Linked DNA regions of Cryptosporangium arvum DSM 44712. The protein of the gene in region 1 interacts with the protein of each later gene in a pairwise test. Links are inferred from orthologs where the notes say so. Each region holds a gene or a part of one and is shown on either strand. Other genes may lie near its edges. The genes, in order: leuS and ligA.

Region 1 (3,732 bases):
CAGGATCCGGCCCGACCGCCAGGCGATCGGCATTGCTCAACACATCCGTACCAGTGTGTGCCGTTTCGTCTCTCGCGTTATACGCGTCGGCGGCCGAATCGGCGGAGCGGTATAGTGCACCCATGGTGAGCGCCGAGGTTCCAACCCCCGTGGCCGGTCCCTGCCGCAAGGGTGCCGGGCTCCTTATCGTGCCGTGCTGACGCGCGGCTGATCCGTCGGTCGTGCTGCCTGAACAGCAGCCGGACGGAGTAGCCACCACGCGATCGGTCAGCACGGCGACCCCTCCATAGCGAGGGGTTTTTTCGTGTCTCGAGCCCGCCACTATCCAGCCTTCAGTCAAGGAATCCCACGATGAGCGAGCAGAACTCCACCGACGCGCCCGCGCACCGCTATACGGCAGCGCTGGCCGCAGCGATCGAGGAGCGCTGGCAGGACCGCTGGGAGGCCGACGGCACGTTCCACTCGCCGAACCCCTCCGGTCCGCTGGCCGCTCCGTCGCCGGGTTGGCACAACGACGGCGGCAAGCCGATGTTCGTCATGGACATGTTCCCGTACCCGTCCGGCGCCGGGCTGCACGTCGGCCACCCGCTGGGGTACATCGGCACCGACGTCTACGCGCGCTACCACCGGATGCTGGGCTACAACGTCCTGCACCCGATGGGTTTCGACGCGTTCGGCCTGCCCGCCGAGCAGTACGCGGTGCAGACCGGCACTCACCCCCGCAAAACCACCGACGAGAACATCGACCGGTACAAGGCGCAGCTGCGTCGGCTGGGGTTCGGCCACGACAGCCGCCGCCAGCTGGCCACCACCGACGTCACCTACTACCGCTGGACGCAGTGGATCTTCCTGCAGATCTACAACTCCTGGTACGACGCCGAGGCCGGCAAGGCCCGTCCGATCGAGGAGCTGGAGGCGGAGTTCGCCGCCGGCGCCCGGACGGCCCCCGGCAAGGCCTGGGACGAACTGGACCGCACGGGCCAGCGCCGGCTGATCGACTCGCATCGCCTGGCCTATCTGTCCGAGGCGCCGGTCAACTGGTGTCCCGGCCTGGGCACCGTGCTGGCCAACGAGGAGGTCACCGCCGACGGGCGCTCCGAGCGTGGCAACTTCCCGGTCTTCAAGCGTCGGCTGCGGCAGTGGATGATGCGCATCACCGCCTACGCCGACCGGCTGGCCGACGACCTGGACCAGGTGGACTGGCCGGAGTCGATAAAGGTCATGCAGCGCAACTGGATCGGACGCTCGACCGGTGCGTACATCGACTTCGCGATAAGCGACGCCGCGCCCAAGAAGCGGCACAGTGCCCCGAACGCGCCCATCCGGGTGTTCACCACCCGGCCCGACACCGTGTTCGGTGCCACCTACCTGGTCGTGGCGCCGGAGCACCCACTGCTGGACGCGATCGTCCCGGACGAATGGCCGGCCGACGTGCCGCCGGCGTGGAAGACCGCTGACGACCCCTCCACCGCCGTCGCCGCCTACCAGGCCCAGGCCGCGGCCAAGTCCGACATCGAGCGGTCCGCCGACGCGCGCAAGAAGACCGGTGTCTTCACCGGCTCCTACGCGGTCAACCCGGTCAACGGCGCGAAGGTCCCGGTGTTCGTCGCCGACTACGTGCTGACCGGCTACGGCACCGGCGCGATCATGGCGGTGCCCGGCCAGGACGAGCGTGACTGGGAGTTCGCCGAGGTCTTCGACCTGCCGATCGTCCGCACCGTGCAGCCCAGCGAGGGCTTCGACGGCAAGGCGTTCACCGGTGACGGTCCGGCGATCAACTCCGGCTTCCTGGACGGGCTGGGTGTCGCCGAGGCCAAGGCCCGGATCATCGACTGGCTGGTCGAGAACAACCACGGCGAGGCCACCACGACGTACAAGCTGCGCGACTGGCTGTTCAGCCGGCAGCGCTACTGGGGCGAGCCGTTCCCGGTGCTGTACGACGAGGACGGGCTGCCGGTCGCGGTGCCGGAGTCGATGCTGCCGATCGTCCTGCCGGAGATCGACGACTACGCGCCGCGGACGTTCGACCCCGATGACGCCGACACCGACCCGGAGCCGCCGCTGGCGCGGGCCGACGAGTGGGTGAACGTCACGCTGGACCTGGGCGACGGCCCGAAGCAGTACCGTCGCGAGACCAACACGATGCCGCAGTGGGCCGGCTCGTGCTGGTACGAGCTGCGTTACCTGGACCCGTCCGACGAGGCCGAGTTCGTCGACCCGGCGAACGAGCAGTACTGGATGGGCCCGACGGCGGCGAAGCCCGCCGGCGGCGTCGATCTGTACATCGGCGGCGTCGAGCACGCCGTGCTGCACCTGCTGTACGCGCGGTTCTGGCACAAGGTGCTGTTCGACCGCGGGCACCTGCGCTCGTCCGAGCCGTTCGGCCGCCTGTACAACCAGGGCTACATCCAGGCGTTCGCCTACACCGACGCGCGGGGCGCCTACGTGCCCGCCGACGAGGTGGCGGAGCAGGACGGCACCTACACCTGGCACGGCCAGCCGGTGAACCGCGAGTACGGCAAGATGGGCAAATCCCTGAAGAACGTCGTCACTCCCGACGACATGTGCGCCGAGTACGGCGCCGACACGTTCCGGGTGTACGAGATGTCGATGGGCCCGCTGGACGTCTCGCGTCCGTGGGAGACCCGGGCGGTCGTCGGCTCGATGCGGTTCCTGCAGCGGCTGTGGCGCACCGCGGTCGACGAGGAGACCGGTGAGCTGCGGGTCGGCGACGAGGAGGCCGACGACGCGACCAAGCGGCTGCTGCACCGGACCATCGACGGCGTCCGGGGCGACCTGGAAGGGCTGCGCACCAACACCGCGGTCTCGAAGCTGATCGAGCTGACCAACCAGGTGACGTCGGTCTACTCCGGGAAGGCCGCGACGCCGCGCGAGGTCGTCGAGCCGATGGTGCTGATGGTCGCGCCGTTCGCCCCGCACCTGGCCGAGGAGCTGTGGGCGAAGCTGGGCCACGAGGAGACGCTGACCTACCACTCGTTCCCGGTCGCCGACCCGGCTCTGCTGACCGCGGCCGAGATCGAATACCCGGTGCAGGTCAACGGCAAGGTGCGGGGCCGCATCACGGTTCCGGCCGACGCCGATCAGGCCGCGGTGGGCGCCGCCGCGCTGGCCGAGCCCAAGGTCGCCGCCTTCCTGGGCGGCAAGGAGCCCCGCAAGCTGATCGTCGTGCCGGGCCGGATCGTGACGGTCGTCGTCTAGTAAGAGTGATGTAGTTCACCGGGCCGGTGCCCCCGAGTGGTCGGGGTCACCGGCCCGAAGTGTGTTAGCGCCCGGGAACCCCATTCGCTGCACTTCCCGATGCACACCGGAGGGGTGGTAGGGGAGAGCTCCCTCGGGGTGCCAACTCGCCCCACTCACGCTCCACCACGCTGACCTGCGAAGACATCCGTGTGACACCTGGCGGCTACGGGTTTGAGTCGTTGACGGTGGGGGGAAGTGGAGTACAGTGGGGCGTGATGGAGCGTCTGGGATGCTCTTATCCAGGGGGAGGCGGGTGCCGTGTTCCTTGGCACGCACACGCCCCGACTGGATGACAAGGGTCGGCTCTTCCTGCCGGCGAAGTTCCGCGACGAGCTGGCTGGAGGACTGGTGGTGACGAAAGGGCAGGAACGATGCCTCTTCGTCTTCCCGATGACCGAATTCAGCCGAGTCGCCGAGCAGCTTCGCGCGGCTCCGATGACGCACAAGGCTGCCCGGGCCTACAGCCGGGTG
Region 2 (3,327 bases), 200 kb from region 1 along the record:
GACGGGCTGATCGCGCACCTCGCCGACGTCCGCAGGCGGGTGCCCGGGGCCGAGCTGCTGCTGCAGCTGGACGAGCCGACGCTGCCGGCGGTGCTGGCCGGGCACATCAAGACACCGAGCGGGTACGGGATGCTGCGGCGCCCGGAGGAACCGACGGTGGAGTCGGTGCTCGCGACGCTGGTGGAGAAGGTCGGCGTGCCGGTCGTGTTCCACTGCTGTGCCGCGGACGTGCCGTGGGGGCTGTTCCGGAGGGCCGGGGCCGTCGCGGTGTCGGCCGACCTGACGCTGCTCGGCCCCGCCGACCGGTGGAGTGCCCGCGCCATCGACACGATCGGCGAGGAGCTCGACGCCGGGCTCGGGCTGTTCGCCGGGATGGTGCCCGCGCTTCTCCCGGTGTCGGCCGTCACCACCGCTGATCAGCGCGTTGCCGCCCGCGCGCGGGAACGGAAACTGTCGGACCCGGCCACTAGCGTGGTGCCGGTACGGACGTTGTGGCAGCGGCTGGGGTTCGATCCCGCGTCGCTGGCGAGGCAGGTGGTCGTCACGCCCACCTGCGGGCTCGCCGGTGCCGGCGATGACCGTGCGCGAGCTGTGCTGACACAGGTACGCGAGGCCGGTCGCAGCCTGGTCAAGGATCCGGAGGCATGAGCGTGGACGAGACAGAGGTGCCGAACCCCGCACCGGCGGAGGTTCGCAAGCAGCACGACGCACTGGCCGAGGAGATCCTCGGTCACCAGTTCGCGTACTACGTCTCCGACGCGCCCACGGTGTCCGACGCCGACTACGACCGCATGATGCGCGAGCTCGAGGCCATCGAGGACGCCCATCCCGACCTGCGGACCCCCGAGTCGCCGACCCAGCGGGTCGGGGGCACCTTCTCCACCGACTTCACCGCGGTCGACCACCTGGAGCGGATGCTCAGCCTCGACAACGCGTTCAGCCAGGAGGAAGTCACCGAGTGGGCCGAGCGCGTCCACCGCGAGGTCGGCACCGACATCCACTACCTCTGCGAGCTCAAGATCGACGGGCTCGCGATCAACCTGCTCTACGAGAACGGCCGCCTGACCAGGGCACTGACCCGCGGCAACGGCGTCACCGGCGAGGACGTGACGCTCAACGTCCGGACGATCGCCGACGTGCCGACGGTGCTCTCCGACGACGGCGGCCACGACGTCCCGGCGCTGGTCGAGGTACGGGGAGAGATCTTCTTCCCGGTCGAGGCCTTCGGTGATCTGAACGCGAGCCTGGTCGAGGCGGGCAAGGCGCCGTTCGCCAACCCGCGCAACGCGGCGGCCGGTTCGCTGCGCCAGAAAGACCCCCGGGTCACCGCGTCGCGGCCGCTGCGGATGCTCGTGCACGGCATCGGCGCCCGCGAGGGCTTCACTCTCACCCGGCAGTCGCAGGCCTACGACCGGCTCAAGGCGTGGGGCCTGCCGGTCTCCTCGCACTACCAGGTGCTCGACACGCTCGACGAGGTGCGCGCGTACATCGAGAACTTCGGGGAGAACCGGCACTCGGTCGAGCACGAGATCGACGGTGTCGTGGTCAAGGTCGACGAGGTCGGTGCCCAGCGTCGACTCGGATCCACCTCGCGTGCTCCGCGCTGGGCGATCGCGTTCAAGTACCCGCCGGAAGAGGTCAACACCAAGCTTCTCGACATCCGCGTCAACGTCGGGCGCACCGGCCGGGTCACCCCGTACGGCGTGATGGAACCGATCCTGGTCTCCGGCTCCACCGTGGAGATGGCGACGCTGCACAACGCCAACGAGGTCAAGCGTAAGGGCGTGCTGATCGGCGACACCGTCGTGCTGCGCAAGGCCGGCGACGTCATCCCGGAGATCGTCGGGCCGGTCGCCGATTTGCGGACCGGCGACGAACGCGAGTTCGTCATGCCGACGCACTGCCCGGAGTGCGGCACCGAGCTGCGGCCGATGAAGGAAGCCGACGTCGACATCCGGTGCCCGAATTCGCGGTCCTGCCCGGCGCAGCTGCGGGAGCGGATCTTCTTCCTGGCCAGCCGGTCCGCGCTCGACATCGAGGCACTCGGTTACGAGGCGGCGATCGCGCTCACGCACCCGGACGCTCCGGAGACGCCACCGCTGGCCGACGAGGGCGACCTCTTCGCGCTGACGCCCGACGCGCTCGCCGACGTCGCGATCAAGCGAGTGAACAAGAAGACCGGCGACGAGGAGCTCGTCCCGTTCTTTTACACGAAGGGCACGCCGAAGGTCCCGTCGGTGCCCACCAAGAACACCGAGAGGCTGTTCGTCGAGATCGCGGCGGCGAAGGAGCGTCCGCTCTGGCGTGTGCTCGTCGCGCTGTCGATCCGGCACGTGGGTCCCACCGCCGCGCAGGCGCTGGCCCGATCGTTCCGTTCGATCGACCGCATCGCCGAGGCGAGCGCCGAAGAACTCGTTACTGCCGAGGGCGTCGGCCCGACGATCGCCACCGCCGTGCACGAGTGGTTCGAGATCGAATGGCACCGCGAGATCGTCGAGAAGTGGCGCGCGGCCGGCGTGCGGCTCGAAGAGGAGGCGGTCGAAGAGGGGCCGCGCCCGCTCGAGGGTGTCACGGTGGTGGTCACCGGGTCGCTGGAGGACTTCAGCCGTGACTCGGCCAAGGAGGAGATCCAGAACCGCGGCGGCAAGGTGTCGGGCTCGGTCTCGAAGAAGACCGGCTTCGTGGTGGTGGGGGAGTCGCCCGGGTCCAAGCACGACAAGGCCGTGCAGTTGAAGGTGCCGGTGCTCGACGAGGCCGGGTTCAAGGTTCTGCTCGCTGACGGCCCCGACGCCGCCCGAGCGGTAGCCACCATCGGCGACCCGAACGCCGAGACCGAGACCACCGAGGAGGCGTCAGAAGCCGACAAGGACTAGGGCGTAGTTGTGGCGGTGGCATCACGCAAGCACGACGGTGAAAACGGACCGGCGCTGCGGGGGTAGAGCTAGGTCTACCCCCGGGTCGGCACGGGGCTCCACTGTGTCTGTGGACACGGTCGGGCAGGGTGGGTCCATGACGCGAAACGAGGTGCGACGATCTCGCCCGCTGGTGGCGGCCGGTGCGGCTGCGGCGGTGCTGGTGGGGCTCGTGCTCGCGGCGTCCGCGGTGGTCGGTGGGGGTGGTGGGGCGCCGATGGTGTGGGTGCTCCTGTGCTGCGTGCCCGGCGCCGGGCTGGAGGGCGCGTTGCTGCGCTCCACACCCCGGCACCGTGCGGTCTTGGTCCTCACCGTGGTCGGGGCGTTGGCGGCCGGCGTCGTGGTGTGGCCGGTCGGCGCCGCGCTGCTCGCGGCGATCGTGGCGTTGACGTCCGTCCCGGTCGTGATCGCGCAC

The links.
Region 2: the proteins of leuS (region 1) and ligA interact in binary tests that used the Escherichia coli proteins (3 or more experiments, as listed by UniProt). The link is inferred for Cryptosporangium arvum DSM 44712 from one-to-one orthologs.

What each region holds. Positions count from the first base shown.
Region 1 is NZ_KK073874.1:7,141,038-7,144,769, reverse strand. What follows is about bases 1-3,419. They hold leuS (leucine--tRNA ligase), read left to right. Parts: upstream 1-351; coding sequence 352-3,219; downstream 3,220-3,419. Also shown: division/cell wall cluster transcriptional repressor MraZ, read left to right, coding at 3,520-3,732.
Region 2 is NZ_KK073874.1:7,336,430-7,339,756, reverse strand. Bases 245-3,258 are described here. They hold ligA (NAD-dependent DNA ligase LigA), read left to right. Parts: upstream 245-644; coding sequence 645-2,873; downstream 2,874-3,258. Other genes in these bases: CRYAR_RS33565 (hypothetical protein), read left to right, coding at 3,010-3,258; CRYAR_RS33575 (uroporphyrinogen decarboxylase/cobalamine-independent methonine synthase family protein), read left to right, coding at 245-648. In the rest of the region: more of CRYAR_RS33575, read left to right, coding at 1-244; more of CRYAR_RS33565, read left to right, coding at 3,259-3,327. UniProt on the Escherichia coli protein: DNA ligase that catalyzes the formation of phosphodiester linkages between 5'-phosphoryl and 3'-hydroxyl groups in double-stranded DNA using NAD as a coenzyme and as the energy source for the reaction.